3 regions of the Paenibacillus sp. DCT19 genome follow, and region 3 is predicted to be linked to each of the others. Evidence: riboswitches for the same ligand, from Rfam matches in the RefSeq annotation. Region 3 holds a riboswitch; each other region holds the start of a gene.
What was found. A riboswitch is a leader RNA that binds a small molecule or an ion and turns the genes downstream of it on or off. The one in region 3 is predicted to bind cyclic di-AMP.
Positions count from the first base shown of each region.

Region 1: linked by a shared signal. The riboswitch ahead of DMB88_RS07045 (hypothetical protein) and the one ahead of DMB88_RS00150 (resuscitation-promoting factor) in region 3 are both predicted to bind cyclic di-AMP.
Region 2: linked by a shared signal. The riboswitch ahead of DMB88_RS13585 (3D domain-containing protein) and the one ahead of DMB88_RS00150 (resuscitation-promoting factor) in region 3 are both predicted to bind cyclic di-AMP.

Region 1 is NZ_CP029639.1:1,604,166-1,614,468, reverse strand. It holds gene DMB88_RS07070 (hypothetical protein) at 1-112, opposite strand, end outside; gene DMB88_RS07065 (zinc ribbon domain-containing protein) at 265-510, opposite strand; gene DMB88_RS07060 (organic hydroperoxide resistance protein) at 739-1,158, opposite strand; gene DMB88_RS07055 (Nramp family divalent metal transporter) at 1,555-2,850, shown strand; gene DMB88_RS07050 (HAD family hydrolase) at 2,983-3,666, opposite strand; gene DMB88_RS07045 (hypothetical protein) at 3,848-4,246, opposite strand; cyclic di-AMP (ydaO/yuaA leader) riboswitch at 4,361-4,537, opposite strand; gene DMB88_RS07040 (glutathione peroxidase) at 4,930-5,406, shown strand; gene DMB88_RS07035 (hypothetical protein) at 5,555-5,737, shown strand; tRNA gene DMB88_RS07030 (tRNA-OTHER) at 5,915-5,996, opposite strand; gene DMB88_RS07025 (urease accessory protein UreF) at 6,386-6,946, shown strand; gene DMB88_RS30900 (hypothetical protein) at 7,364-7,567, shown strand; gene DMB88_RS07015 (hypothetical protein) at 7,618-8,262, shown strand; gene DMB88_RS07010 (urease subunit gamma) at 8,494-8,796, shown strand; gene DMB88_RS07005 (urease subunit beta) at 8,815-9,201, shown strand; partial or broken gene ureC (urease subunit alpha) at 9,198-10,303, shown strand, end outside.
Region 2 is NZ_CP029639.1:2,977,614-2,987,916, reverse strand. It holds gene mobB (molybdopterin-guanine dinucleotide biosynthesis protein B) at 1-84, opposite strand, end outside; gene glp (molybdopterin molybdotransferase MoeA) at 88-1,356, opposite strand; gene DMB88_RS13620 (HNH endonuclease) at 1,520-1,825, shown strand; gene DMB88_RS13615 (DUF4247 domain-containing protein) at 1,944-2,678, opposite strand; gene DMB88_RS13610 (DUF4178 domain-containing protein) at 2,690-3,196, opposite strand; gene DMB88_RS13605 (DUF350 domain-containing protein) at 3,246-3,647, opposite strand; gene DMB88_RS13600 (PspA/IM30 family protein) at 3,743-4,414, opposite strand; gene DMB88_RS13595 (prenylated flavin chaperone LpdD) at 4,533-4,877, opposite strand; gene DMB88_RS13590 (polysaccharide deacetylase family protein) at 5,033-5,812, shown strand; gene DMB88_RS13585 (3D domain-containing protein) at 5,994-6,614, opposite strand; cyclic di-AMP (ydaO/yuaA leader) riboswitch at 6,671-6,864, opposite strand; gene DMB88_RS13580 (amino acid ABC transporter ATP-binding protein) at 7,260-7,982, opposite strand; gene DMB88_RS13575 (ABC transporter substrate-binding protein/permease) at 7,969-9,426, opposite strand; gene DMB88_RS13570 (M20 family metallopeptidase) at 9,680-10,303, shown strand, end outside.
Region 3 is NZ_CP029639.1:26,469-36,771, reverse strand. It holds gene rsmA (16S rRNA (adenine(1518)-N(6)/adenine(1519)-N(6))-dimethyltransferase RsmA) at 1-805, opposite strand, end outside; gene rnmV (ribonuclease M5) at 811-1,356, opposite strand; gene DMB88_RS00150 (resuscitation-promoting factor) at 1,514-2,713, opposite strand; cyclic di-AMP (ydaO/yuaA leader) riboswitch at 2,986-3,240, opposite strand; partial or broken gene DMB88_RS00145 (TatD family hydrolase) at 3,481-4,250, opposite strand; gene DMB88_RS00140 (HD domain-containing protein) at 4,620-5,897, opposite strand; gene DMB88_RS00135 (AbrB/MazE/SpoVT family DNA-binding domain-containing protein) at 6,219-6,473, shown strand; gene rsmI (16S rRNA (cytidine(1402)-2'-O)-methyltransferase) at 6,827-7,708, opposite strand; gene DMB88_RS00125 (tRNA1(Val) (adenine(37)-N6)-methyltransferase) at 7,709-8,488, opposite strand; gene yabA (DNA replication initiation control protein YabA) at 8,591-8,959, opposite strand; partial or broken gene DMB88_RS00115 (stage 0 sporulation family protein) at 8,988-9,787, opposite strand; gene holB (DNA polymerase III subunit delta') at 9,902-10,303, opposite strand, start outside.

The DNA.
Region 1 (10,303 bases), 1.6 Mb from region 3:
AGAACACACGACAATGTGTACCATCTTCGAGTTTTACTGTAAACTCATACAATCCGTCTTTTTCGTTTTGGCTAGCTACTTGCAATTGTGCAATTTTCGGTCTATAAGACATGGATATCACCTGTCAATTCAAATTTGGTTCATGCAATGATACTTCTCAGTACTAAGTCATATTAAAGAAATTTTAGGCCCATGTCAACTCAAGTAGCTACGCCTGAACTGGAATAATCCGGAACACTTCCCTACAATCACCCTTTTGTGATCTTATCCCCCAAACAAAATATCCAGAATCGTGCCTACCTGTCCTTGTTTTTTTCCCTTGAGCACATCCGGATCAAACACCTCTACATATCCGCAGGAAGTACACGTGATGAACAAATAATGATTATGCTGGATATCAAATACTTTGCTTAAACCTGCTCCCGACATCGACACTTCTTTAATATCACAATCGGTTCCTCGGCACTTTGAACATACAAACCGCCTTTCGATCATCTCTTCAATACTCATTTTTGCGTTCCCCTTTTTAGGATAGCTCACATGAAATAAGAGAATAATTATGTAAAAGAGTACGCTCCTGACCCTACAATCTCCTGCACCGTCAGCCAATTTAATTAGAGAGGCTACTCAAAACTGAAATAGAAAGCCCTGCCGATTACCAGCAGGGCTTGTCTTATATAGCAGATCGATATCAGATATACCTGCTATTTAAATCAAGTCTTTTCCTATAAGTATTGGTTAGACTACATTTAATACAACGTCGATATTTCCACGAGTTGCTTTGGAGTATGGGCAGAAGTCATGAGCTTTGCGAGCGAGATCCTCTGCTTGACTATGGTCTACGCCTGGCATACTTACATCCAGACGCACAGAAAGTTGGAATCCATCATCCGAAGGGTCTTTACCAATGGATACATTACTTGTTACAACCACATTCTCCAGCTTCACACCTGCTTTGCGCGCCACGTTAGCTAGTGCACTTTCGTAACATGCTCCATATCCCGCTGCAAAGAGCTGTTCAGGGTTCGTTCCCTCACCGCCAGAGCCACCCAGTTCTTTAGGCATTTTCAGATCATGCTGAAGTACGCCGTCCGAAGAAGTTACTGAGCCTGTACGTCCACCTTTAACTGTTGCTGTTGCTGTATATAAAGCTTCCATTAGAATCTCTCCTTCACTTTGTTTTTTTGCTGCCTACAATTCATTTTAAACTTCTGGCTCATTTTGAAACGCATATTGGATTCATATGTTAGATTCATATTCAGCTTGTACATCTTTCTCAATTTCATGCAAATAACGCTCAAAGGCTGAAATTTTTGATCGATGGGTAATATAAAGATGCGCACGATGGGGACATCGGCTTATTTTTGTGTTAATACATAAAAGTTGCACTAGACAAAAATTATTGAAGGAGTACAATGTAAGTATAAACATAAAAATTTAGATATATCACATATCACATGTTGTCACATCATTATTTCAAAGTCAGGTGATTATTGTATGAGTAAAAGAAATCCGTTTAACGCCCCTTCCAGAGAATCACTATCCACGGCTGGAATGGCTCCTTCCCTCGGGGAAGCTCACAACTCCATGAAGGTTCCTCAGAACGCAGCTTGGTGGAAAAAATTCCTCGCCTTTGTTGGCCCAGGCTACTTGGTAGCTGTTGGATATATGGACCCCGGCAACTGGGCAACAGATATCGCAGGTGGTTCACAGTTTGGTTATACACTACTGTCCGTAATTCTGATCTCGAACCTGATGGCTGTTGTGCTGCAATCACTCGCGGGTAAGCTCGGGATCGTCACAGGACGCGATCTAGCTCAAGCCTGTCGTGAACGCTTCAGTATGCCGGTGGTTATTATGCTCTGGGTACTCTGCGAACTTGCCATTGCAGCCACCGATCTCGCGGAAGTTATTGGTTCCGCTATTGCCTTGAAGCTGCTGTTCAACATTCCGATGTTATACGGCGTGATTATTACAGCTGTGGACGTACTATTAATCTTAGTGTTACAGAATAAAGGCTTCCGTGCGCTCGAAACCCTTGTAATTGTGCTTATGGCGACTATCGCCCTTTGTTTCGGTATTGATCTGTTCTTGGCAAAACCCGATATGGGCGGAGTGCTTCACGGTTTTGTACCTAGCACTGAAATCCTTCAGAATCCGGCTATGCTCTATATTGCCATCGGTATTATTGGAGCTACCGTCATGCCGCATAACCTGTATCTGCATTCCTCCATTGTGCAGACACGTCAGATCGAACAGACACCGCAGGGTAAAAAAGAAGCCATTCGTTATACAACGATGGATTCCACGATTGCACTTACACTCGCGCTGTTCATCAACGCAGCGATCTTGATCGTATCAGCGGCAGTATTCCACAGTGCCGGTATGACACAGGTTGCCGAGATTGCAGATGCTTACCATCTGCTCACACCTCTGCTTGGTACCACTGTTGCAAGTGTTCTCTTCGGCGTTGCCCTGTTGGCATCAGGTCAGAACTCGACACTTACCGGTACTCTCGCTGGACAGATTGTTATGGAAGGGTTCCTTAACATTCGAATCCCTGCATGGTTGCGACGTCTAGTCACTCGCCTGATTGCAATTATTCCTGCCGTAATCGTGACCGCTATCGCAGGAGAGCACGGAACAGAGGAACTGTTGATCCTAAGCCAAGTCGTACTTTCCTTACAGCTTCCTTTTGCGGTTATTCCGCTGGTCATGTTTACGAGCGATAAGAAGAGTATGGGTGCATTCGCGAACAAACTGTGGTTGAAAATTACGTCCTGGATCATCGCTGCAGTCATCGTTGTCCTGAATGTGTACCTCATTATTCAGACCATCGCGCTGTTTTAATTCAAATAAAAAGAGCCCACTCATCCAAGTGAAATGTTCACTTGAAATGGGTCGGCTCTTTTTTTATCCTTTTCTAGAACGATATGCTCTAGTAGGGTCATCAGCTATAAATCTTATTTTGGAGTATATCTCCTAGTCTTGATCTGGTAGAAGCAAAGGAAGAAGCTGCTCTAGATTATCAACTGTCCAATCCGGGTGATCCTGATCTTCAAGCTCAGGCTGGAACCGTCCATACCCCTGTAAAATGCGTATCGTTCGCATTCCAAGCTTCTTCGCGGGAACGATGTCATTATCGATGCGATCTCCGATCATAACCGCTTCCTCAGCCTTGCACCCTGCTTGCTTCAATGCCACCGCATACAGTTCACGATCAGGCTTGGACACTCCTTCTTCAGCTGAGCAAGCAAGCACATTCACATACTTACGCAATCCGTAACGCTCTAACCGTTCCTCCGTACCTGGACTCTGATTAGCAATGATGCCAATGCGATAAAACCGTGACAGTGATTTGAGCACTGAACCTGCGCACGCATAGGGCTGCTCAAGCTCTTTGCGAAACTTCAATTTAGCCTGAATCTGCTCTCTATGCTGTTCATCGCTAATCAACGTGCGTATCGCCACTTTCATTGGCCACGGCTCGTAGTTTCGGTAACAGGTGACAAATATCTCCCGCACAGTCTCGATCTGCACCGGATATCCAAGCGCACAGGCTTCTCTCACGAACTGACCGATAATATCGTCTACAGGCTCCCATTCGTCTACTAGCGTATCTCCTACATCGAAGAACAACCATTTTAACCCACGTACATCCGGCACATCTATTCCTCCTTGTCAGCTATGGGAAACTCTTGCTGCATCCCCTGAACAATAAAAAAAGAAGACCCACTTCATGCATGAGTCTCCTCAAAATTCCGTTTACCATTTGTTCATAAGTTTAATGATCTATTATTTCAATTATATCAGGCACCTGACAAGGGAGCAATCATCGGTTGCAGCATCAACCGTTAAGTAGGAAGCCTACTTCTCCGTTTAATGAATAGACAATCCGATCGGCACCCATGCCTCGATAAATTCCTTTTGGATGGCTCTGTTCAGTAATCACACACAGTGACTTAGATGTCCACGAACGACAGATCTGCAAATAACGGCAGGTCAAGTTGAGACTATTCTCGAAAATAAAAACATTGCCTACACTGCTCTGAGGCAAAAACCATTTTTCAGCCGCAGCCGTGTTCATGCGAATGACATGCTCTACCCCGAACTTCCGGAGTTTCCGCTCTTCCCCTGCACTGTTGGTCAGAACGGCAAACGGCATTTTTTTGTACATCAATAGTTTGATAAATTTGCGCCCCGCTTCGTTCGGAGCAGTTACTAAAATCATCTCATTATCCATCATTCGTTCCTCCCTTAGCGTGAAAAGACAACAAAAAAGAAGCGTGGGGACCAAGGCCTCCCGGACGCTTCTTAAAGAATCCATGGCAAAAACACCATGAACCAGCGTACGGCTTGTTGCCTCTCCCTTTAACGCTTACGAGGTTAGCTGACGGATTCGGGCGCGAGAGTCGCCCTATTTCCGGCTGTTACCGGAAAATTCACCCCATGGATCCATACTGCCCTAGAACAGCGCATCCTTTTGGTTCCCCCGTTTTCCACCCATGAATGAATGGAAACTCAGCGATTAAAACATCGTTCTTACATCATGACTGATTAGATCGATATTATCGTTTGTTTCGTTTTTTCATGTACAATAGAAATTAAATTAGAAATTACGATATGAATCATACACCGAGGTCATGTTGATGTAAAGTGTACACAGATCACCGAATCGACGGATTTATGCCGTTTCAACCCAATGATATCGCTTACAACATATTTTTGCTACATCCATCTCCTCAAAGCTCTCTAATTCTCGTGATCACAGAAATCATCTGCCTATTCGTCCCTATGGAGACCGATTCGAACTCCCAAATGCACCAAAACTAGAATTATCTAATATTAGTTTTGCATTATTTAATTGCAACCAATATAATAGATATATACGAAATAGGATTAATTCATTCGATACTGGAGGCGATTTTCATGACCGTTTATGAATACAAAGTAAATACCCTTCGAGGCCAAGAACAAGAAATGTCTCAATACCGAAACAAAGTGCTGCTTATTGTGAATACTGCTAGTAAGTGTGGACTGACACCACAATTCGAAGGACTGCAAGAGCTGTACAATAAATTCAAAGACCGCAATTTTGAAGTCCTTGGATTCCCGAGCAATCAATTTGCACAGGAAAAGGGCTCATCCGATGATATTGCTGAGTTCTGTCAAATGAACTATGGTGTAAGCTTCCCGATGTTCGAGAAGATCGATGTCAACGGATCGAACGCTCACCCCCTGTTCCAGCATCTCACCAAAGAGGCTCCAGGCCTGCTCGGCTCCAAAGCAATCAAATGGAATTTCACTAAATTCCTAGTAGATCAAGACGGACGTGTCGTAAAGCGTTACGCACCCAAAACAACTCCTGATCAGATTGAAGCTGACATCGAGAAATTATTGAAATAAATTGAACAACCAACAGCCATCTAACCGGAGACCCTAGCGTTAAGCAGGAATTCTCTAGTCGGTGGCTTTTTTTTGCACTCAAGAGCTTATTTTGACATAAGAACTTATGATAGACATTAGAGTGTTCTGTTGAGAGGAGTGATGTGGTATGAAAAACGCACTTATCGATTTACAACCTGTGACTATTGAAAATTGGTATGCATGTACTCAGCTTAAAGTTAAGCCAGAACAGCTTGCTCTATTTCCTGCACCTGTCGTTTATTGGATTGCGGAATCTAAATATGTTAGCGAATTCGAATTACGATTGCCGGAAAATTGTACGAATCGTTAGGTTTTATGCGAATTAGTGAAAAGGTCATCGATGGCGAAATTTTACGTCTGCTTCAAGTTTGATCTTTGAGAACTGAACAACATTCTTCAGGCTTAATGAAATTAGAATAAAATAAAACGTTAGAAACAAAAAAAGAAGCTTCCATGTTCGGAAGCTTCTTCTTATCTTGCATTATGATGCGGTCGAGAGGACTCGAACCTCCACGGGCATACGCCCACTACCCCTCAAGATAGCGTGTCTGCCATTCCACCACGACCGCATGTCGTAAATTATCGGCAACAAAATTGATTATACAGGGTTTCATTATAAAAGTAAAGCACTTTTTAATTTCAGTTATTTCACACGATATTCCACCTCTAACTGCATGAATCGTCATATTCCCACAGCAGTTGCATATCCTTGAATTCGACCTACTTCCCTTCCAATAAACAAGAATATCATTACGCACTTCAACACATAACTCATTATGTTACTATAATTAACACAATAAAGAAATTTAAATAAAAATAACAAGATTTAATTGACAAAAAGCGGATAATTATGTGATTATATATATCATATAATTCGGATTCAAACTCATAAACAGCATCTAAACGCAATAAAATGTTATATATATTAACATTTAACGAACATAGGAGGCGAAAGATTGTGAACCGTGGGAATAAGCTGCTCGATTATGTCAAACTGCTTGATTCCTCTATTCAAGTCGGAGGGTTCACTCATTCATTCGGCATGGATGCACTTATAGCAGAAGGATCAATCCGTGACGTAGCAGACCTGGAATCGTTCATGCGTTGTCAATTGCATCCAAGCATTGTCCGCCTTGAAGGAATGGCGATTAAGGGAATCTACAGCGCAGCAGATCAGAAGGATACATGGCGAACAGCTCTTATTGACAAACTGGTTCACGTCCAGCGAACCCCTCCAGATCTCAGGGAACAGTCCTCCGCTATGGGCAAACGGTTAATCAAGCTTGCTCAAGCTCTCCATCCCTGGATCGACTTCAGAAAACTCGAACACACGCTGTCCACCTATAATTCAGTTGGATGCCTATCCACTGTTCACGCCTGGATTAACCACCACCTTGATATCCCCGTCGAGGAGGCGGTACTCGGTTATCTCCACTCAGCCTCAAACGCATGCATAATTGAAGCCTCGAAAGCCCTCCCCTCGATCGTCAAAACATACAGGAACTGCTGGTTCACCTGACCGCAGACCTGGAGCATGAATGGAACACCGTTAGCGCCTCCGCTGCGGATGAACCAACTCAAGCAACAACGACGTCAATGAAGTCTCTATTCCCAAGCTTCCACATGCTTGGAGCCGGGTTACACGCTTTCAAAGCATAACAACTCACTTACGCATCCACGCACCATACGCAACACACACCTCTAATTGAACAAAAACACGCCGCAACTCCTTTGTTGGCGTGTTTTTTTGCGATTCATTTATGGATGAATTTGCGAATTTACGTCATTTTAAATCATAAAATACACTTATTTCCGTCTTTTTTAATTGTTACATGACGCAATAACGTATATAATGTAATATACAGCTCGCATCTCCCTACATTTTACCCGAAAAAGGAGCGACTGAATACTACTTTTAACCTAGGGGTGAACCCTTTTGAACAAAAAGAAACCCGTGACCCCATTCGGATGGGCTATCAAACGCCGTTTAACCGAACTCCAGATGGATCAGAAAACATTTTGCGAACAACACGACATTCCACCATACCGTCTATCGAATCTAATTCACGGCACACGCAAGGCTACCCGATTCCGCAATCAGGTCGCAGATATTTTACAAATTCCAGACGATCTCCGCTAGCAGAGCACCATGTCTTATGCGCCAACTGACCACAAGGAGGGTTTCACACAATGAGTTACTTAACAACCGATCTAGAGAAGTTATCTTATCAATATATGCGCCACCAGCTCATTATTGTAGATCACCATTGGACTATTCGTAGCTGCAACAACGCTTGGCAACAAGGACTTGGCCAATTGCATGACTACATGCACTTACCAGCGTATTATTATTCGGCATCCGGCACGCTCCCTTATCTCAACTTATTAGAAGCATGGACATCACCTGATCGAGATCATCAGAGCAATAAGACGATCCAGCGACTCAAAAACATTCGTACACCTTTTGACAGTAACCATACATACGACATCACGATCCACCTGCCCAACTTGAAACAGAGGTGGTTCCGCTTAGAACTCACTCCCTTACCCACAACAAACTCACCCTGCACTTCCGAACTAGCCCTAATCGCCCACACCGATGTCACAGAACAGAAACAGGCCGAGCAACAACTTCAACAAGCATTATCCGAGGTACGCACACTACGCGGACTCCTTCCCATATGTGCTGTATGTAAACAAATTAAGGACGAACAGGATACATGGAATCCCGTCGAGAGTTATCTCAAAAAGCACACCCATGCCGAGTTCACCCATGACATTTGCCCAGACTGCATCCGCAGGGTGTACCCACAATATTCCGGAATTCTGGGTTAGAATCCAATCGACTGTTAAAGTTGTATCAAAAGAAAACACAAACTCCCAATGTTACTATACATAACACGTTTATGAATTTCCGCTCATAGAAAATACCAATATTATTCAAATTACATTGACAACGAACCTACCCTGTGTGAGTATATTTAACATAACAATTATATAAGATGAACATGATTTTATTCACTTATATAGGAGATCAAGACTTCATAAGGGAAAGGTCGGATTACGTTGCACTGGACTGAGCAGGAAAAAGAAAAACTCCTGATTACCGTAGCCGCTAACCTCGCCCGAGAGCGTAAAGGTCGAGGACTTAAGTTGAATGTTCCCGAAGCTATCGCCTTATTGACCTCTGAACTCATGGAGCGCGCGCGTGATGGAATGAGTGTTGCAGAATTAATGCGATATGGAGGTACCATTTTGAAACGCGAGGACTGTATGGAAGGTGTACCTGATATGATTCCCGAGGTACAGGTAGAAGCTACTTTTCCCGATGGCACAAAGCTCGTCACCGTACACGAGCCCATACGCTAAGAAAGGCAGGAGAACGCCATGATCCCTGGTGAATATCGTTTGAAGCAGGACGACATCATCTGTCATCCCGATCGCCCAACAGTGCGATTACTTGTCTTGAACCGTGGGGATCGCCCCGTACAAGTTGGTTCCCACGTGCATTTCTATGAGGTTAACGCCGCATTGGACTTTGATCGCACAACCGCTTACGGACATCGTCTACACATCCCCGCAGGCACCGCTGTTCGGTTTGAGCCTGGCGAAGAGAAACCTATTGAGCTTACAACCTTTGGCGGCAAACGACAAATTCATGGTTTCAACCGTTTAACCGAAGGCGCTATATATACCCCTCCCGACACCCAGAAGTTAGACACTTTCCTGAAAACTTTTGCACCACTCAAGCAGAATGGGAGTGATTCCCCATGAAATCAATGACCCGTGAGCAATACGCCTCCATGTTTGGACCCACAACCGGGGATGCCGTCCGACTAGCAGACACCGATCTTTGGGCCGAGATTGAACATGATTATGCCGTCTACGGTGAAGAGAGCAAGTTCGGCGGTGGCAAAGTCATTCGTGATGGCATGGGTCAATCCACATCTGCCCTTCGCAGTGACGGCACCCCGATACTGTAATCACCAACGCAATCATCATCGATCATTGGGGAATTGTAAAAGCAGATATCGGCATCCGTGATGGACTCATCTGCGCTATAGGAAAATCCGGCAACCCCGACACGATGGACGGAGTCGATCCTCCACTCGTTATCGGCGCTTCCACGGAGATCATTGCTGGCGAAGGAATGATCTTAACCGCCGGTGGAATCGATACTCATATCCATTTTATCTGCCCACAACAGATTCAGACAGCATTATCTTCTGGAGTTACCACAATGATTGGCGGCGGCACAGGGCCTGCCACCGGAACAAAAGCAACGACCTGCACACCAGGAGCTTGGCACATCCATCGCATGTTGGAATCAGCAGAAGCCTTTCCTATGAATATTGGCTTCCTTGGCAAAGGAAACAGCTCCTCTACAGCACCTTTAGTTGAACAGATCGAAGCAGGTGTAATCGGCCTCAAGCTCCATGAAGATTGGGGCACAACCCCGAGTGCCATTGATGCCTGTCTGACCGCTGCTGACGAGCATGATGTTCAGGTAGCCATCCATACCGATACATTGAATGAAACCGGATTCCTGGAAAGTACACTCGCAGCCATTAACGGTCGCACCATACACACCTACCACACAGAAGGCGCAGGCGGCGGGCACGCACCAGACATTATTCGAGCAGCCGGTGAGTCCTACGTTATCCCTTCTTCCACTAACCCCACCAGACCTTACACACGAAATACGGTAGAAGAGCATTTGGATATGCTAATGGTCTGCCACCATTTAGACCCGTCTATCCCTGAGGATGTTGCTTTTGCAGATTCTCGGATTCGACCCGAGACCATTGCTGCTGAAGATATTTTGCATGATCTTGGTGTATTCAGCATCATCAGCTCCGACTCCCAGGCTATGGGA
Region 2 (10,303 bases), 3.0 Mb from region 3:
CGCCGCCGTTAGCGTACTTTTACCTGAGTTTTTATATCCCACGATCTGTACAATATGAGGCTTGTTTGTTCGGATATCTGACATATCCTATCTCACAAGACCTGTAGGGAGCTTAAGAATCCGCACAAGCTCACCCGCAGGAACGCCCTTCTTATCTGGCGGAATAATAATTAAACATTCACTATCCTTGATTGTGATCATCACACTAGATTCATCAACCCGTGCTGCTGCCGGCAATGCGTGAACTTCACCATTCCGAACTTCTATTCGTCCCCGCACAAAACGGGTATAGTTATTTACCTTCGTATACCCTTCATCCAAGATCGCTGTCCATTCTTGCAAATAAGGATGAGGATCATTCTGCATCATACGAAGTGTAGGCCGCACAAATAAGTTAAATCCGACAAAACATGCTCCGGGATTGCCTGATAATGCAAATAGGTTTTTCTGATCCACGATGGCTGCGGTTGTAACACTGCCTGGTCTCATGGTTACTTTGTTAAATAGCATTTCCATGTCGTCTTCACGAACCAGATCTCCCATAATATCATAGTCACCTACAGACACGCCGCCTGTTGTAACCACTATATCGTTGTGCTTAACTGCTTCTGCGAGTGTCTTACGTGCGGTTCCCACATCATCTGCGATAGAACCATACATGATGGGTTCACCACCTGACTCAACAACGAGTGAACGTAGTAAATAACTATTACTGTTACGGATCCGTCCTGGCTGCAATGGCTCGTCCAATGCTAACAATTCTGTCCCTGTTGCGAAGATCGCCACCTTCGGACGTCGAAATACAGGCACTTCAGCTACACCAAATGTCGCTAATACGGATTGTTCACCCGCTTGGATCAGCGTACCTGCATCCAGCAGCAACTGGCCTTCTTCTACTTCAAGACCAATTGGCGTAATGTTGGCTTTCGCCTGCACATGACGCTTCAAGCCAATCCATTGCTCGCCATTTTCTGTTTTGCTCTCGGTCATCTCAAGCATAACAACAGCGTCTGCGCCTTCTGGTACCTGTGCACCGGTCATTATACGTGCTGTTGTACCTGATGTTATCGTCTGATCCGATGTATACCCACAAGGAATTTCATCTACAACACGAAGCCAGATTTGCTGTTCACTGCTAGCATGCAGCGTGTCGCTGCTTACAATAGCATAGCCGTCCATTCCTGATCTGCGGAAGAATGGATACGGATGTGGTGCAACGATCTTCTCTGCAAGCGTGCGTCCATGAGCCGATTCTAATGACACTTTTTCTATGGTGCCTGGTCTTACATGGGCAGCAATTCTAGCTTGAGCATCGGAAACCTGTACAGCCGTTCGATTGAATTTAGCATTTGTCATATCATCAGTATGCGGGTTTAATTTCAATGAAGTCGAGCCTCCTAATGAGCAATCTCTATGACTAAAAGTGTAGCTTGAAAGTCATAAGGTGACAAGCGTTATCCCTATTCTGTAACGGATATAACATGATTTGTTCATGGATTGACCATAATATGCTGAAGAAATGGAGGAATCCCATGTGAATGATCGATGTGAATTATGTGGTAGAGAGCCTGTGGAGACAACCGTCCATCATCTTACGCCCAAGCAGATGGGTGGCAGTTTGATGCCTACCGCGAACCTGTGTATTGCTTGCCACAAACAAATTCATTCCCTCTACACGAACCGCGATATTATGACATTGGGATTAACTACGCTTCAGGCTCTTCGAGAGCATGAGCGCATGACTCCTTTTATTCGCTGGATTCGCAAACAACCCGCAACAACGATCCCGCGAATTCGCAAATCAAATCATGTTCGTAAATCCTGAAACAATAAAAAAAGAACAGCGTCCGAGGTTAATTGTTATAGTGGATTATATTTCTACTCCACTTACCTCTTCGCTGTTCTTTTTATGAACTACAATGTAATAATTAGAAAAGTCATTGCTATCTTCGCCTCATGATTCGGCCTCCGCCCACCCTCGTTTTTGGCTTTTTGTAAGAGCTTTTGGGTGAGTCGAATAATCCGCCACTTTTACCGCGATCAATCTTACCTGAACTTGGTTCCTTCTTACGGCTAAACAAACCTCCACCAGAACCTACACTGGTATCCGTATCGCCTCCACGTCTAGTAATTGAACCTTTGCGATCCACGGTAATCGGTGGAGCAAGCTTTTTGTCATTACTTGTAGGAGCGCGATATGTACCTTCGCTTGGTTTGTACGTATCTTTGTTTGTATATCCACGATATTTCCCGTTTCCGCCACCACCAAAGGAATCAAACAAATTTCCGATTAACGTAGCGGTTAAATATCCCTGTAAAAAGGAAGAATCGTAGTTCTGACGAACGTATTCTTTGGAATCGACTTCAATTAACGTGTCTTCCGCTTTATTGGGATCCTGCTGTAAATGGTAATATTGATCCTGATACACCAGGAACATCCGCTCGGTACTCTCAGCCGAAATCTGATCTGGCTGACGCTGCTCAGACAATTCCTGGGCAACCTCTGGAACGGTACGGTCAGCAGCCCGGTATACATAGGATGTGGTGTTACCGCTACCACTCACAGATTCAAGTGGATAGGTGTCCTGTACGGTTGGTGCACCGCAAGCGGACAACAGTGACATCACAAGGCTAAGAACAAACATTAATTTTAAACCATGTGCCATGCGTTTTTTCATGGGAACCTCTCCTAGCTCGAACGAATCACTTTGATATCCGCAGGAAGGATAACCTCACCCTCATAAAGTGTAAAACGTCTGTCTTGCCACTCCACACGAAGTAGCTTGTGATCATCAGACTGATACTGCCACACGAGCTGCTCTCCTGCCTGACCATACGGTGTTCTGCCTGCAGTCGTCACCATACCTCCATATTCTTCCTCCAGGTGGTATGCGCGTCCATCTAGATCTAATAAGGTTGGCACCTCATCAGGCGTATCTAAACGACCATCAATAGGTGTGTAGAGAGCATAACGCGTCAATTCACGTTCTTCAATGTGCAAATGTCTGAAAGCTGTACCATCCTGCAATGTTAATACGACAGCATTTCTTGAACGATGATGTACCCGCCCAACAACCTCATATGTTACAAGAGAGACTTCACAGATATCACCAGGTGCAAGCTGTAACATCGTCTTCTCTGCCCGAGGCGGTTCGGGTTTAGCTAGTATTCCTTTAATCCGTTTCCATACACTCATGCCCATTAACTCCCGTTCTATATCTTCTAGAGGTTGGTTAACTCTCAATTTATAAGCAAGCTGCAATGATTAATGCGCCTACAATATGCAATGCACCTGAGAAGAGACCGTATCCCGTCTTCCCTTGCTGAATCCCTGTATCCAGATCTAGATTGGCTCTTGTACGGATAACATAATGCACGCCGTTCTCCAGAATGAGCAAAATAATAAAGGAAACGACAGATACGAGCAAAGCCTCACCAAGATGTCCTGCGGTCGAGATTGAGGTCGCAAGTACATAACCTTGGGCAAAAAGCTTCATAACCATCCGGGTGGTTACAGCCATATTACCTGCTTTTACTTCAGCAAAATCCTTGTATTTCGTAAACAATGAATCCACATACATCAAGACAAACAGCAAAACCGAACCCGATAACGTCCAGACCAGCATTGCCAAAATGTTCAAATCCATTTCAACAGCCCCCACATTTCAACATGAACCGCATTTAAAAGCGAAGAAGAAACACATGTCTCTTCTCCGCTAGTTTTCTTACTTCATCACAACCGTTAGTTCTTGTTCTCGTACTGCTTCATCAATGCAGCCAGTTCATCTTCAACCGCCTGATCTTTACCAAGCTTCTCGAATTCATCATCCAAGGATTTTCCTTTGGAGGACATTTCGTTGCTTGCTTCAGCTTGTGCTTCCATTTGCATCATTTTTTCTTCCATACGCTTCATTCCAGCGCTTGCTGTGTCAGAACTGAATCCATTCAAAGCTTTATTGATCTCAGTTTGAGCCTTCGCTGCGTTATAACGAGCAACCAACGTCTCACGTTTGTTTTTCATCTCCGTTAACTGCTTGCGCATCTCGTCTAACTTACCACGCAGATTGTCAGCGGAAGCTTTGTTCTGATCATAACTTGTTTTGTACTCAGCCATTTTTTCTTCAGCTGTTTTCTTCTCTTCAAGCGCTCGGCGAGCCAAGTCCATATTTTGTGCACGTGCTGCAGTATGCGCTTGCTCTTCGCGTTTCTTCACTAAAGCTTCTTGCTCTTCATATAGCTGCTTGAACTTCTTCTCAATGGCAATCTGTGCTGCTACAGCCTTCTCTGCATCTTGCAAATCCTCTTGCATATCACGGATATACTGATCTGTCATTTTAATTGGATCTTCTGCCTTATCAATGATGGAGTTAATATTGGACATCGTTAGATCTCGTAAACGTTTGAAAATGGACATTATGTTATTCCTCCTAGTCGATATTACATCCTTGTATATAATCATACATACGTGATAATCCTCAACCCGTTTCATTTTTAGCAAAAAAAATCACGATAAACTTCTTCACCATGTAAAATTATTCATTTACTTCATCTTTTATTTGCAGATGTTCATCAATGAGTCTCTCTGCAGTCTGCACGATTTCATCAATCTGCATGCGTGTAATCGCATCAAAATGAATGCCCATTATGACCGTCACCGTAACTTTCAACTGATGTGCCGCCTTGCGTGCAAGCCTCTCACATAGCTCCTGCTCCTTATGTCCTGGAACATGAACCGTAGCCCCACTAAGCCGCTCGTGATCTACATAATACGTTGCTACAGCGCCTATATGTGCGTCGCCGCCTGTAACCAAGAATACTTTGTCGTGTCCCACTTCTAGAACTTGTAATCGAATGGTACTCAAATCATATTTACTCATGCTGATCCACCTATCCTTTTCTTTATCTCATGTTATGGTCCGAATTATGAACAAGATTAGAGTCACTGACAATGAAACATCTCACATGTCGAATAAATCAAGATTATATCGGGCATACCATAGAGAACGCATTTTGGGAAAAGGGGGCTGCTATTATGCGTATTCGCCTCATCGCATTATCATTTATCACGCTACTACTGAGCGGAATTTTCGCACCTGCTCATTTGTCAGCTCAACCGAACCAAGCTAGTACACCTGTCGACGCACAGGGCGATGAACAACTCACACTAGGTCAACTTAGACAGAAATATTCAGATACGTTCAAGACAAATGGACCTTCCACGAAACAGGTTGCGCTGACTTTTGATGATGTTCCTGATCCAAGATTCACACCACAAGTACTGGATATTCTGAAGAAATATAAGGTCAAGGCGACTTTTTTTATTGTAGGCAAGCGAGCGGAAAAACATCCGGCTCTGGTTAAACGCATGGTTCGTGAAGGTCATATCATTGGTAACCACAGCTATAGTCACCCTGAATTCAGTAAGCTGACGATGAATGATTTTCGCAAACAAATTTTACATACCGGGGATATCATTCGCAATCTGACCGGGTACACGCCAAAAATGATTCGTCCGCCTTACGGGGACATTAATGAAAAACAACTCCAGTGGGCTCAAAAGCAGCAGTATAGCATTGTGAACTGGAACGTGGATTCACTCGATTGGAAAGGTCTTTCCAAAGACAAAGTGAAGCAGAACATCTTATCCGCGGTTAAACCCGGGTCAATCATTCTTCAACATGCAGGTGGTGGAGTAGGCTCTAATCTGCAAGGTACAATTGATGCGTTACCAGAAATCATTGAGGAACTGCGAAGTCGAGGGTATAGTCTTGTAACATTGGACGAAATGTTAAACATCTCGAAGAGTAAGTGAATTAAGTATTAACGTTTTGCAAGATCACTTCGATAATGAACTTTCGGTAAACACAAATGATGAATAACTGCATCTGCATCGTCTGATCCAAGGTTTAACTAAAAAAGGGCGTCCTCTACTCACATCAGACTGTGAATGGAAGACACCCTTTTTGATTACGCCTAGATTACTGGTACATATGTTATTTTAAAATGTAAAGCTCTACATCCTGAAAACCAAATGTGCTCACGGATTGTTTACTACCAGGAATGAAAATATCAACGCGTTTGCCTTTGATCGCACCACCTGTATCTCGCGCCGTAGCTACAAACGCTTGTTTCGGCAGTCCTGGGTGTGTGTGACCTGTCACAAGAACTTTCGTTCCCAGCGGGATCACACTTGGATCTACAGCGATTGTACCCAGCTCAAGCGGATTACCGAAGTAGTCCACTGCACCCCATTTGCCATTCTCCGATGGATCTGCTGAATAGGCAGTTGCCTTCATTTCAATCGTTTTACTGTAATCAAAAGTTTTGCCCCATGCTTCGACCACTTTGCTGTCTGCATTGACGTCCAGACTCGCTGTGGTGATCGTTTTAGTCTCTGCTTTGGCTGCTGGAGCGGCTGCCGCTGAGACGGTGTTGGCTTGTCCAGGTACATTAATTTTTAGCCCACCATAGATGTTATAAGGTGAAATATTCGCATTTGCTTTAATGAGTGCTTCCATACCTACACCATACTGTTTGGATAAGGTATAGAAAGTATCTCCCTCTTTGGCCACATGAACAGAGTCAGCGTAAGCTGGAACGGCCTGAATGAGCATAGCTGCTGTCAGCAATGCTGTTGCTGCTTTTGCAATACGTTTCTTGTTAAACATGGTCTTCCTCCCTCATTATGCCTGCGAGGTTAGTTGTCGGATTCGGATGGAGGAAACCACCCTATAGGTTCAATCACAGCACTTTATCGTTATGTACGCCCTAATTCACCCCAAGCAGTACGTGATCATCAATCGTCGTATCTGCATCGTTACATCCCCCGCACTTCCTCCTCAGAAGTTTCGGCAGGAACAATATATCACAATATTGTAACCTAAAGTTGTAGTAAATCTTACCAGTACGTTTGCATTATCGAGATTTTGGTTAATAAATGGAGCCTTTCCCGTGCCTTTATTAGCTTATTTCTAACGAATAAATGACAAAAAAGTTACCTTTCATTTCATAAATCTTCTCGCTTATGACTCCCAAAAGAACAAATAAAACAGCCCTGTCAACGATGATGTCGACAAGGCCGTTTTTTACTTTTAGTTTAAAAGGTGGTTCAAAAAGTCCGCTTTTGATTACGAAGGATGCCCTGAAGCATCTCAACGTCTAATATGGAATTCAGCCGAAATGTCCGTTGCTCACGTAGTTTTTCCTACGTTCCGCTACTCCATTTCTACCTTTATACCTTCGCAGCTTAGAACATGGTCTTATAACACTTTGGCAAGAAAATCACGTGTACGTGCATTTTTAGGTGCACCAAACACTTCATCAGGTGTTCCTTGCTCGATAATCACGCCGCCATCCATAAACAAAATCCGGTCTCCTACTTCACGAGCGAAGCCCATCTCATGTGTTACAATGACCATCGTCATCCCATTCTCTGCTAGGCGTTTCATGACATCAAGCACCTCTCCAACCATCTCTGGATCAAGTGCTGAAGTTGGCTCGTCAAATAACATTACGTGTGGCTGCATCGCGAGTGCTCTCGCAATCGCAATACGCTGTTTTTGTCCACCGGACAACTGGTTAGGGTAAGCATCTTTTTTGTCAGACAACCCAACCGTTTTAAGCAAATCTGCGGCAATCTGATCTGCTTCCTGCACAGATTGTTTCTTTACTTTGATTGGAGCAATTGTGATGTTTTGTTGGATCGTTTTGTGAGGAAATAAGTTGAAATGCTGAAACACCATCCCCATTTTCTCACGAGTAGCATTGATATTATGCTTTGGTTCCGTAATCGAAACACCTTCAAATAGGATCTCGCCTGACGTCGGCTGCTCAAGCAAGTTCAGACAACGCAAAAACGTACTTTTACCCGAACCTGACGGTCCGATGACAACGACAACCTCGCCTTTGCCAATGGTTACATCTATGCCCTTTAACACTTCATTTTTTCCATAGGATTTATATAATTGACTAACGTCGATCACTTGCATTCAACTTCCTTTCCAGTCGTCCCAGCAGCTTGGACAGTATGAAGGTCATTACAAAATAAATGGCTGCTGCAATAAGGAATGGATTCATTCCTTGGTACGTAATATTTTTGACCACACTTGCCTGATACATAATGTCGACCATACCAATCACTGAGATAATGGAGGACTCTTTAATAATCGTTACGAACTCATTACCAATTGCAGGCAAGACAGCCTTGAACGCTTGTGGCAATATAATGTAGCGCATCGCTGCACCTCTACCCATTCCAAGTGAACGAGCAGCTTCTAATTGACCACGATCCACACCTTGAACCCCTGCACGGAATATCTCCGCAAGGTAAGCACCACTATTAATGGAAAGTGTAATTACACCGGCTTGTAGCGCTGAGAAGTTAATTCCAAAGGTTAAAGACAATCCATAGTAGATGATCATCAATTGCACCAGCATTGGCGTACCGCGAATAAGTTCAACATACGCTGTACCGATCCAACGCAGAATAGCCATATCATGCATCCGGAACATACAGATAATCAAACCGATGATTACCCCGAATAATACACCGAGTGCAGATAACAAAAGGGTGTAACCTATACCTGTAGCATAGAAGCTTTTGTATTCCCAGAATACTTGGAAAATATTTTTGGTATCTTTACCTGCCATCAATTGGCTTGCTTCCGTTACCATTTCTTCAATTCTATTCTCACTCTTAAGACGTTCCAACGTACTATTTACGGCATTCAGCAACTCTGTATTGCCTTTGCGAATCCCGATCGCAGCCTCGACCTGCTCTTCGTCCACCGCAATAGGTGCAAGACCGATGACATCGTCCAGATAACCAGCAGCTACGGTATCTTCTACAATCGCTGCATTTACACGCTTGGTCTGCAACTGCAGAACGATATCAGAGATTTTATCCAATGCCGTTAATTTGGCACCTGAGATCCCCTGTCCAATGGTTTCCTGAATGGAACCCTTTTGAACCCCGATTTTTTCATTTTGCAGATCCGCCATCGTTTGATATTTATTTGTATCCTCGGTGCGAATCATAATAACTTGTTTCGATTTATAATACGTATCAGAGAAATCGATGCTTTTCTTACGCTCATCCGTTGGTGTCATGCCTGAGATAACTAAGTCCACACGACCACTTTGGAGTGCCGGAAGAAGTCCGTCGAATCCCATATCCTCAATGACAAGCTCTGCTCCTAGATCAGCAGCGATTTCTTTTGCGATTTCAATATCAAATCCAACAATTTCATCTTTTCCATTAATCACTTTATGGAATTCATATGGCGCGAAGTCGGCACTTGTGCCGAGCACCAATTTTTTACCGCCTGAACTGTCCGTAGTGCCGCTTGCGAGTGCCGCTGGTACAGCAACCGTCAACATCAGCACAAAAGTCAGCAGCATCATGGTATAACGACTAATCAATTTCAACCCTGTTCTCCCCTTACAATACTTTGTATACGACTTTGTCCATGTTTTTACTTCACTCGATATAATGTGCTTCTAAATAGCTACCCATAAAAATGATGCCTAAGCCTCATATCGATGCCTGAGTCATTATAAAGTACAATGCATGATTATGCAATGCATTTTGTTTTTACAAATCTTGACTTGTTTCTGAAAAATATGAACAAACATGATATAATCATTTCACATTTTTATTTTTTTGCAGAAGGAGTCCACTATGACACATACTAAATCACACATTTTAACGGTTATTGACCAATATGCTTCCCGTTTTAAAGAAATTTCATCATACATTGGTGCAAATCCCGAACTTGGCAACGAAGAGTATCTTGCCTCCGCTCGCTTAAAAGAAGAATTAACGTATCATGGCTTCGAAGTAGAAGCACCGATCCTCGGCCTTGATACAGCTTTTATCGGAACTTACACCGCAGCTAAACCTGGGCCAACCATTGCTTTATTGTGCGAATATGATGCCTTACCTGAGATTGGTCATGCCTGTGGTCATCACCTCATCTGTATGATGAGTCTCGGTGCAGCTGTAGGTCTGAAGGCAATCCTCGATGAAGTTGGAGGAACCATTAAAGTGTTCGGTACACCTGCCGAAGAGACGCGTGGTGCCAAAGTTCCTATGGCCGAGGCGGGCATGTTCGATGACTGTGATATTGCCATTATGGCTCACCCTTACTATGCCTTTGAGAGATCAGGAAGCTCGCTCGCGATTGATGCTGTGCAGTTTGAATTCCATGGCAAATCGTCTCATGCTGCTGCTAGTCCGCATGAAGGAATCAATGCACTCGATGCCGTCATCCAGACCTTTAATGGCATTAATGCTTTCCGTCAG
Region 3 (10,303 bases):
CGGCCTGCTCCAATAATTGGTCAGCCTGCTCCCGATTATCCTTTGTAAAAAAGCGAGATTTTAGGTTGTTGGAAATGGTTTTTCTCCGCTGTGCAAAAGAGGCCTGTACCACCTCGAAGAAGTGTGCTTCATCTGGCACCTGCACTGGAGGTTGTTCCCGAACCTTGAGTTTAATAACCGCCGATTCCACATTAGGTTGTGGGATGAACACTGTTGGTGGAACAACACAGACAAGTTCAGGCACACTGTAGTATTGTACGGCAATACTCAGACTGCCATAGTCCTTGGAACCAGGTGCAGAAGCCATACGTTCAGCTACTTCCTTCTGAATCATGACCACGATGCTGTCCACGGGCAGCTTTTCTTCCAGTAGCTTCATCATGATCGGCGTTGTCACATAGTAAGGCAAGTTCGCAACAACGCTGACTTTGTCCACTTGACCAAAATCCGTTCGGAATAACTCCTCCAGATCCAGCTTCAATACATCACCATGATGAACCCGTACATTGGGATAAGGCTCCATCACTTCACCTAAGATCGGCAAGAGCCGCTGATCAATCTCTACTGCCGTTACAGGTCCTGCAACCCTAGCAAGCCGCTCCGTTAGTGCTCCGATTCCCGGCCCGATCTCAAGTGCACCTTTGGACTCGTCCAAATCTGCAGCGTTAACGATCTTGTTCAATATATTTTGATCAATTAGGAAGTTCTGTCCTAGGCTCTTCTTAAATGAAAATCCATGCTTCTGAATAATTTCTTTGGTTCGCTTGGGTGTTGCAATCTCCAACGTCTCTTCCATACCCTTCATTTACTTCACAATCCTTCACATTCGATTTGCGATAATGCGGCAGAGAATTCTTCTCGGGTGATCTGAAACACACTTAGCCGCTTGTGAAACTGCTTCCCGTTACAATATCCGATGCCGAGTATATTCCCCATCTCCATGCGACGTGCGGCAGCCTGGGGATGCACAATGAGCCCAGCAGCGATCAGATCCTCCCAATCAATCAGACTCGGTGCTCCTTCATAGGACGTATGCACACGTGCTAAGGCATGGCGAATAGCTTCTGGCGAAGCGTTCTCGACCCCGATATCTCCTTTGCGCGTTGCGTCAGCCTCAGGAATGAAGGCGTGCTTACAACCTGGTACCTTATTGGCAATAATTTTCCGTATCCGCTCGCCAGCATGATCTGGATCGGTCAGGACAATGACACCTCTTCGCTCCTGAGCAAGTGCAATGCGCTTTAGAATCCGCTGATTAATGGCTGAGCCGCCTGTTTCAATGGTATCCGCCTGAACGGCGCGCCTTATCGCCACCGTATCGTCACGTCCTTCAACCACGATCACTTCTTTTATCATGTTCCAATTCTTCCTTTCTAACGCAAAAAGAAGAGGAATATCCCTCTTCTCTGGCAAACGGCGGGCGAGACTGAATTCAGACCCTCCCGCCGCATATTCCGCATGAATCATTCATGCCTTATATTTTATAGCATTCCCATTTCAAAGTAAAACGATTTTAGTTTGCTTCCGGCTTCACCGGACCGATCACATAGACCGTTTTACCTTTTTTACGTCCGAAGTTAATGGCATGCTTCACACTGTCATAATATACGTCAATCTTATTACCTTTAATAGCTCCGCCCGTATCTTCGGCACGACGGAAGCCGAGACCTTCAATGTATACCCACCATCCGATGGGAATGACTTTCGGATCGACCGCAATAGTGCGACCTTCTGTTACCCGAGTACCGGAGGCTGTTTTGGTGCCAATGCCAGGCTCTTCAGAAGAATATGCCGTCATAGACACATTTTTGAGGACTTTAGAATATTTAAAAGAAGTACCTGAAACGGTAATAACTTTGCTGCCCGAGGCAGAAGATTTATCCGAGTTCGATGATGCTGTTTTTGTTGCTGTTTTTGTCTTCGAAGTGCTAGCTGATACCGTCTGGATTTCAGGCTCCTTCACGACAGGTACAGGTTTAGCTTTGGTTCCGACAGCGATGACCTTATCTACGCGATTGGTCGATACCGACTTGCCTACCATTTTCTTGGAGACTAATTCTCCATCTTGGAACACTTTCTCAATATGTTGTACGAGTGTACCTTCTTTACCACTTACGATGACGCGGTTGTCACCTTTGTACAAGCTAGGGTCAGCCGTTTTGATGACTTTGAATGCGATGGGCTGCTCCACATCAACTGTACGCTTTGTTACACGCACTACACGGATTTTCATATCCTCTTTGATTGAAGTTCCAAGTGCAGGGTAAACTTTATCATCGCTTGCAATTTCAATACCCGACTTTTGAATTACCTCTTCTACCGATGCATCGGTTGTATACAGAGTCTTGGTGTCTCCGTCTGCCGTAATATTTACTGGAATGGCCCGCTCAATAACGATGCGGTCTCCATCTGCAATCGCCCCATTCAAGGGCATGGATACCTGATCGTGAGGGCTGACTGTGATTGACTGCTCCTCTAACAATTCTTGAAGCATTCCTGTACGAGTCTCTACCGCCTGAGCTTTGCCATCGATAACCAGCGAAATTTGTTTCCCGGCCTGACCATAAACGACTAACAAGATCATGATTGTAAGCGCAATTGAGAATATCGCGATCAATGCCATTTGACGCATGTTCTCATGCTTCCACCGTAACGCGAAAGACTTACTGGATGATCGTGACTCATGGGTCTCTTCTGTTTGGAATGTGCCCACTTCTCCGTCCTCCTTCATAGCCTCGCCGTCTAGAGTAATGCATGATGTCTTTGACGCGACTATACCTGATTTTCTACAGAACACGGGTTAGACCAACCTAGCCGGTTCTGCACCATGAATCAATCTTCGCAACATGATGTCATCCTCCTGAATACTTACCGTATGATGACAGTATTTCTTTTATTCAAAAACAAAAAAAGCCAAAGAAAGAGTGTAAGAGGACTCTTTCGTGGCTTCCGAATGATTTTGAATATCGGAAATTCATGCACGAGGTTGCCTCTCTTTTTCCGCTTGCGAGGTTAGCTGTCGGGTTCGGGCGAAAGAGAGCCGCCCTATCTCCGGTCACCCGCTCATGGCGGACGCCCTTGAATTCACCCCGAGACCCAAAGAAGAAATCAAATAGTGGCTTCGCAGATCATTCCGCTGCTTTTGGGTCAGCGAACGATGCGCACCGGCTATATTCACCGATGTTTAAGCCCTATTGGTTCCCCCGCTCTCCGATAACGGAGACTCAGCGAGATTGATTCATGAAAGTAATGTTGTTCATCGGAAAGTGTCCCTTTGTTCATCCCCCGAACATCTGTCCAATTTTCCGCACAACAATTCACTGAAAAGATGATATCCTGTTTCGATGCATGTTGTAAAGCGTTGTTCAAGTACGTTTTTCTAAATATTTGGTTAAAATATTGTAATATTCTTGATTTATTTGGATCAAAAAGCAAATTACCTCCGTCTAGCTCACTTTTTCATCCCATTTGCTCCATTTTTTAACGAATACCAAATCGTTCCATGGCATTTTTGGTGGTTATTGCGGCAATTTCCTCTAGCGAAATGCCTTTAATTTCCGCAGCTGCTTCTGCAACCAGACGTACATGCGCTGTCTCATTTCGTTTACCACGAAATGGATGTGGAGTCAGATAAGGAGCATCTGTTTCAAGGAAAAATCGATCCATCGGAACCTTCTCCAGTACCTCTTTGGGTTGCTTCGCATTTTTGAACGTAATTGGCCCTCCGAATGAGAGGTGAAATCCTAGATCAAGACATAGTTTCGCGGTTTCCCAGCTACCTGAGAAGGAGTGCATTACTCCGCCAACGTCTCCAGCCTTTCTTCTCGCAAAATTTTTACAATGTCCTCATGTGCATCCCGATTATGAATGACGATGGGCATGTTCAACTCACGAGCTAGTCCAATCTGCTGTCGAAGCACACGCTGCTGTACATCCTTTGGTGACGTATCCCAATGATAATCTAAACCAATCTCGCCAATCGCCACGACTTTTTCATGCTTGCATAAAGATGCAATCCATTCCAAGTCACCTTCTTGCATCGTGATTGCATCCACCGGATGCCACCCAACAGCTGCGTAAATAAAGTCATATGTCTCGGCTAATTTCATAGTGGATGGAATTGTTTCTCGGTTAAAACCGACATTAATCATGCGGCTAATCCCTGCATCAACAGCCCGCTTGATCATAGCTTCACGATCCTCGTCGAATTGGGGCGCATCTAGATGGGTATGGGTGTCGAATAACATCATGTTTCGTTCTCCCTTTCTGTCGAATCAGAATAAATTGAATAGTGTATTCACGCTTATGCACGTGCAATCATATCTGATTAAATTTTTTTTAAAAAAGTGAATTTTTCAGTTAGATAAAATGGGCTTATAAAGGTTTTTTTTAAACGATTTGACCCTAACTACCTACAATATGTGGATTGAATTAGCGACAACATACTCTATATGTAGATCTGTTTAGGGAAATATAATTTTATAAAAAAACCTAAGATTACAAAATTATGTCGATCTACATATCCTCTCCATTAAAGCAGATTACTGTATCATGAGAACATCTCAGGTTAGAAATGCTTTTTAGCATAGCTACTTTGGCATAAAGCCGCACCACCCAAATCATGAGAAGTAGGGGCGCAAATGAGATGGCAACTCATGAAGAATGGCATCAACCTTGTTCTGTGGGTAGTATAGATGATGCTTTCCACGATGAATGCCACTGATTGAACGGACAATATCGGAAACCTCTGATAGCTCGTGCAGCTGGTCCTGCCGATCAAGCAACAAGATTTGCTTATCCGTCGATTCATTCGGACGAAACACATCATACGGAAGATCGGTCGGAAAATCAATTTCTAGATCATACTCAGGATTTAATCCTGCCTTGGCGAAAGCTTCTCGCATCTCTTCAATCGTCTCTACATCGATCTGTTCTACCTCTACATACTTATATAATCTGCGATCCATAAATCGTTCGCAGAGCTCACTTAGAACAGCATCGTCTTCTTTGCGCCATTGCATGAATGCCGTTTGGATCAATGCTTCGTCCAGTTGCAGATATTCATGAACAGCAAGTTCACCTTCAAACAACTGGGGCAAAGGATCAATCATGAAACGGAAATTAAATCCCTGCTTCACCAGCGTTTTAGCTCGTTTAAAAATTTGACGCAATATAATCTCAGAACTGCGGGTAACTGGATGGAAGTAGATCTGCCAATACATCTGGTACCTAGACATCAAGTAATCCTCCACAGCATGCATACCCGACTCCTTGACCACGATTCGTCCGTGGTAGGGACGGAGCATACGCAAAATCCGATCAAGGTCAATCGTACCATAGTTAACACCTGTGAAATACGCATCGCGAAGTAAGTAATCCATGCGATCAGCATCAAGTGGACTTGTAATCAAATTGACCACAATAGGTTTTTCGTACGTTTTTTGTATCACCGATGCAACCTTCTCTGGAAAATCTGGCGCATACCGTCTTAAGATGGCCCCTACCTCGGTATCGCCCATAATGATGCGGCAAGTCCAATCTTCATGATTCATATCAAATGCTTCTTCAATGGAGTGAGAGAATGGGCCATGTCCCAAATCATGTAGTAAGGCAGCACAGAGAGCCACAATCTTCTCCTCTTTCGGCCAATCCGAATAATGACTTCTTTCAAATTGTGAAATAATTTTACGTGTAATCTCGTACACACCTAGCGAATGAGAAAAGCGGCTGTGTTCTGCTCCATGAAAAGTCAGATACGATGTACCTAGTTGGCGAATCCGACGTAGGCGTTGAAACTCGGGGGTATTAATCAACTGCCAGATAATCGGGTCTTGCACATGGATATAATTATGTACGGGATCTTTGAATACCTTTTCCTCCGTTAAACGCTGTTCCATAATTGTCACTCCTTTTAGTTTATTTTATTTTGTTTTGTCGTTTCCGCCCCGAAATCCAACATTGATTCGACATACTTTGTCGAATGTTGTCGAACACAGGGGTTATAATGTTTTCCAAATCGACAAAGCTCACTTTCGTGTTTAAATGTGAAAAATAGCTTCTAATCCCTTACCCATCTTAATTTTATCAAAAACAGCCTTAATTTTAAGCTAATTTTAAGGTTGACTGTTTTGGGAATCGTTGGTATGATGGGTATCATAAAACATAAAATAATGTCGAATAATGACAATGATAAGTAGCTGAGAGGAGCACTGATTATAATGATGAAATCAACAGGTATTGTAAGAAAAGTCGACGAACTGGGACGGGTAGTTATTCCAATCGAATTGCGCCGTACGCTGGGTATTGGTGAAAAGGATGCTCTTGAGATCTATGTTGATGGTGAGCGCATCATGTTGAAAAAATACGAGCCAGCTTGTATCTTCTGTGGTAATGCTGAGAACGTAACTTACTTCAAAGGTAAAATTGTTTGTAACGAATGTATTTCCGAGATCCCTGCACCTGTGACAAAATAAGAAATATCAGGTATAATGGACTTATTCAATTGTTATTTCTAACCTTTTTATATTCCTTGATTGCCTTCCCGGTGTGAACCCCACCGCTGGAAGGTCTTTTTTTGTCTATTTACCCAAAGAAGCCTACTTGTCTTGCCTCTTGAGGCACATTCGAAGTAAGCGGTGGATTCAATATGACAACACATAGATTAACTATTGATGCCATATACCTGAATCAATTTCATAACTCATACCATTGATTCATTTATAAAATTTTTTTCCACCGCATCTCCGTTTTAATATTTCTTTAAGTTTCCAATTAAGGTTGCTTTAAGGTTTTTTTTATGTCACTCGATACATAGATTTGGCTGGATTTATAATAAAGCGTTATACACGTCTCTTTTCGTTAACCCTCGATCTGTACCCGTTTTCTTCATCGCATCCTTACGACCTAGACCCTCGGACTCATAATGGGCTACATGCTCTTCCAATGAAAGCTGTTGCCACCATGCTTCACGTTCTGCTTTCCGTTCATGCTCCTTGATCCCATCAACCAGAAGACAGTACTCTCCAAGTGGTGGATGCTCTTCGAGCCATTCGATACATTCTCGGATGCTACCTCTTGCAAACTCCTCATGGCGCTTAGTCAATTCTCGAGCCAAAACTACAGGACGATCACCCAAGATCTCTTCCAAATAGGATAGTGTTTTACGAATGCGGTGAGGTGACTCATAAAACAACAAAGTGCCGTTTGATTCGTCAAAAGCCTCCAGCACTTTTCGCATATCTTTTTTCTCTCGCGGCAGGAAACCACCAAAGGTGAATCGTTCTGTCGGTAGCCCCGACACAATCAGAGCAGACAATGCTGCATTCGGTCCTGGGATCGGAATGACACGAATTCCAGCTTCAATGGCAAGCTGTACTAGGTCAGAACCAGGGTCAGAAATAGCCGGTAAACCTGCATCACTGACGAGTGCCAAATTTTTTCCTTCTATTATATAGCGTATCAGTTCAGGCCCGCTTGCGGCCTTATTATGCTCATGGTAACTAAACAGCATGGAAGGTGTAATATCAAAATGGGTTAAGAGCTTTCTTGTCTGTCTCGTATCCTCGGCCGCGATGATGTCACATTCCTTCAATGTGTTGATCGCTCTGAAGGTCATATCGTCCAGGTTACCAATTGGGGTTCCGACCAAATATAAATTTCCTGAGCCTTCCGTTCGATCTACATAGCTTTTCTGAACGTTCAATGTCATCTATAGCCCTCCTTCCACGGGGTGCGATTTGTTTTGTGAGCCATAGTAGATATCCATAATCTCTTCACAGTAGGTTCCCTCTTCATTGTACACAATGAGTGGTGGAAGCATCCTTACTTCTGGCTTTCCATCCTTAGAAGCTTCTATTAATACCATATTTGCTTCTAGATGTGAGCGAGGATGAACCATTCGAATCCGTTTGGGTTCCAGTTTGTATTCCCGCATGAGAGAAATGATCTCGGCAATACGCTGAGGACGATGAACCATCGACACTTTTCCGCCATTACGAAGCAGTCTACTACACGCTTGAATCACTTCTTCCAATGTACATCCGATCTCGTGGCGTGCCATAGCTTGATGAGTATTCATCTTCAGATCACTGCCATTCAGTGGCATGTAAGGTGGGTTAACCGTTATTGCATCGTAAGCTGCATGTCCAGTCACTTTGACAAGCTCGCGCAAATCCCCTTCATGGATGGTGATCGACTCGCCCAGTCCATTGAGTTGCACACTACGTCTTGCCATATCTGCTAATCGTGGCTGAATCTCAATTGCCTCCAAATTAGCCTGTGTGCGTGTCGTTAATAAAATCGGAACTACCCCGTTACCTGTACATAGATCAAGCACCCGACCACGTTTAGGAACAGAGGCAAATCTCGCTAACAACACAGCATCCATGGAAAAGCTAAACACTTCGTCACTTTGAATAATCTTTAGATCGTGAGAGAGCAAGTCATCAATTCGCTCTGACTCCTGTAACATTACTGAATTTTCTGTCATATGATGCACTCATCCTCCGGTAAGCTATGCTTCGTTACATTCTTTAACCTTAAAATATTTTAACCTTAAAAAAAACCGTAGGGTATCTTCCCTACGGTCACTTCATTTATTAAGAAAAGACAGGCAGAACAGACAATCGCCTTCCGTACGTAAATGTCCATAATAGACATTGCAGATATGGAAGCCTTCGTGATACAACCGAGCTAAGTTATCATACCCTTCACCTACAACATCTTCTCCGGTAGCCGGCCCTGCGGGTCTTGCAATCGGAGCTAGTGCAGAAGCAGCGGGCAGATCAGCTGGAGCTTCACGCTTGAGCAGTTTACGCAACTGCTCATTCTCAATCGTAAGCCGCTGATTATCCTCAAGCAGCTCTTTGACAATCATTTTCAACTCACCTAAATCACTGTGCAACTGACCCAATTGGGTTTCCATTTCATGAATGTGCGTAAACAGATTTTTCTTTTCCAAGTTTCCACCCCGAAGCAACCTTTATGGTTTACTTGATAACGACGTCATCCAGCGGAAGTTCTTTGACTTTACTGATGTCGAACAGTTGAACATGGACTGTGCGATTACCGGCATTGATTCCGACAACTTTTCCTTCACCCATTGAGGTGACAACCAATTTGCCTACAGCCGGAAGTTCTTCTCTCACACTTTCGTAGTTATCATGCTCAAACTTCAGACAGCACATGAGTCTTCCGCACAACCCGGAAATTTTCGTCGGATTCAGTGACAGGCTCTGATCTTTAGCCATCTTGATTGATACCGGCTCAAAGTCTCCCAGCCAGGAAGAACAGCATAACACACGGCCGCAAGGTCCGATTCCTCCAAGCATCTTCGCCTCATCTCGAACGCCAATCTGACGAAGCTCAATCCGAGTTCGAAAAATGCTGGCTAGATCCTTGACCAGCTCTCGGAAATCAACTCTTCCTTCAGCTGTAAAATAAAAAATAATTTTATTGCGATCAAACGTAAATTCCACATCGACCAGCTTCATTTTGAGGCCATGGTCTTTGATTTTATTTAAACAAGTACCGAATGCTTCTTTGGCTGCACGCTTGTTCTCATCTACCACACGAGCATCTGTCTCACCTGCTACGCGGATGACTTTCTTCAGCGGCAATACCACATCGGACTCGCCTACTTCCTTCTTACCAACTACAACCTTACCGTACTCTACCCCCGCGCTGTCTCCACGATAACGCAGTTTTCTTTCTCAATGGGAAGGTCCAGGGGATCGAAGTAATAAATTTTGCCCGCTTTTTTGAAACGGACACCCACTACACTATACAAAAAATTAACCCCCTTGTAAGCCAATCCCACTTCGTCTGAAGCCCTATCTTCTTAAGGAACCCCCGAAGTTATAACCGTTCGCATATGATTGGAACAACCTGCCCTCTCCCAGTCTTATGCCAAACCGATCAAAAATTGCTCCAGACAAAGCTGGCCATTGACATTGAAACGCAATTTTTTTCTACATGCCGCGGCCGAATCCATATAGGAGACCCACTGATCTGTACTGCGGGTTCGAGCCAATTGAGACAGCATGTCCAACTGATCTATAAAAACGATATGTTCATGCCTACCGTACTGAATATAAAGCATATCTCTAAACCATAAGTGGAATAGACTAAGCAGCATATCCAGATGTTCTGAGAGTCCGGTTTTGAAAAGCTTCTGCTGTGCAGAGATCAAAGATGTACTTCCTCTACCCAGGGACTCCTTCCCTAATTGTAACATTACGTTTCTAATTTCTGCAAACCAATTCTGCTGGAGAATTTCTCTACATGCTTCCAAACCTGACGCTAA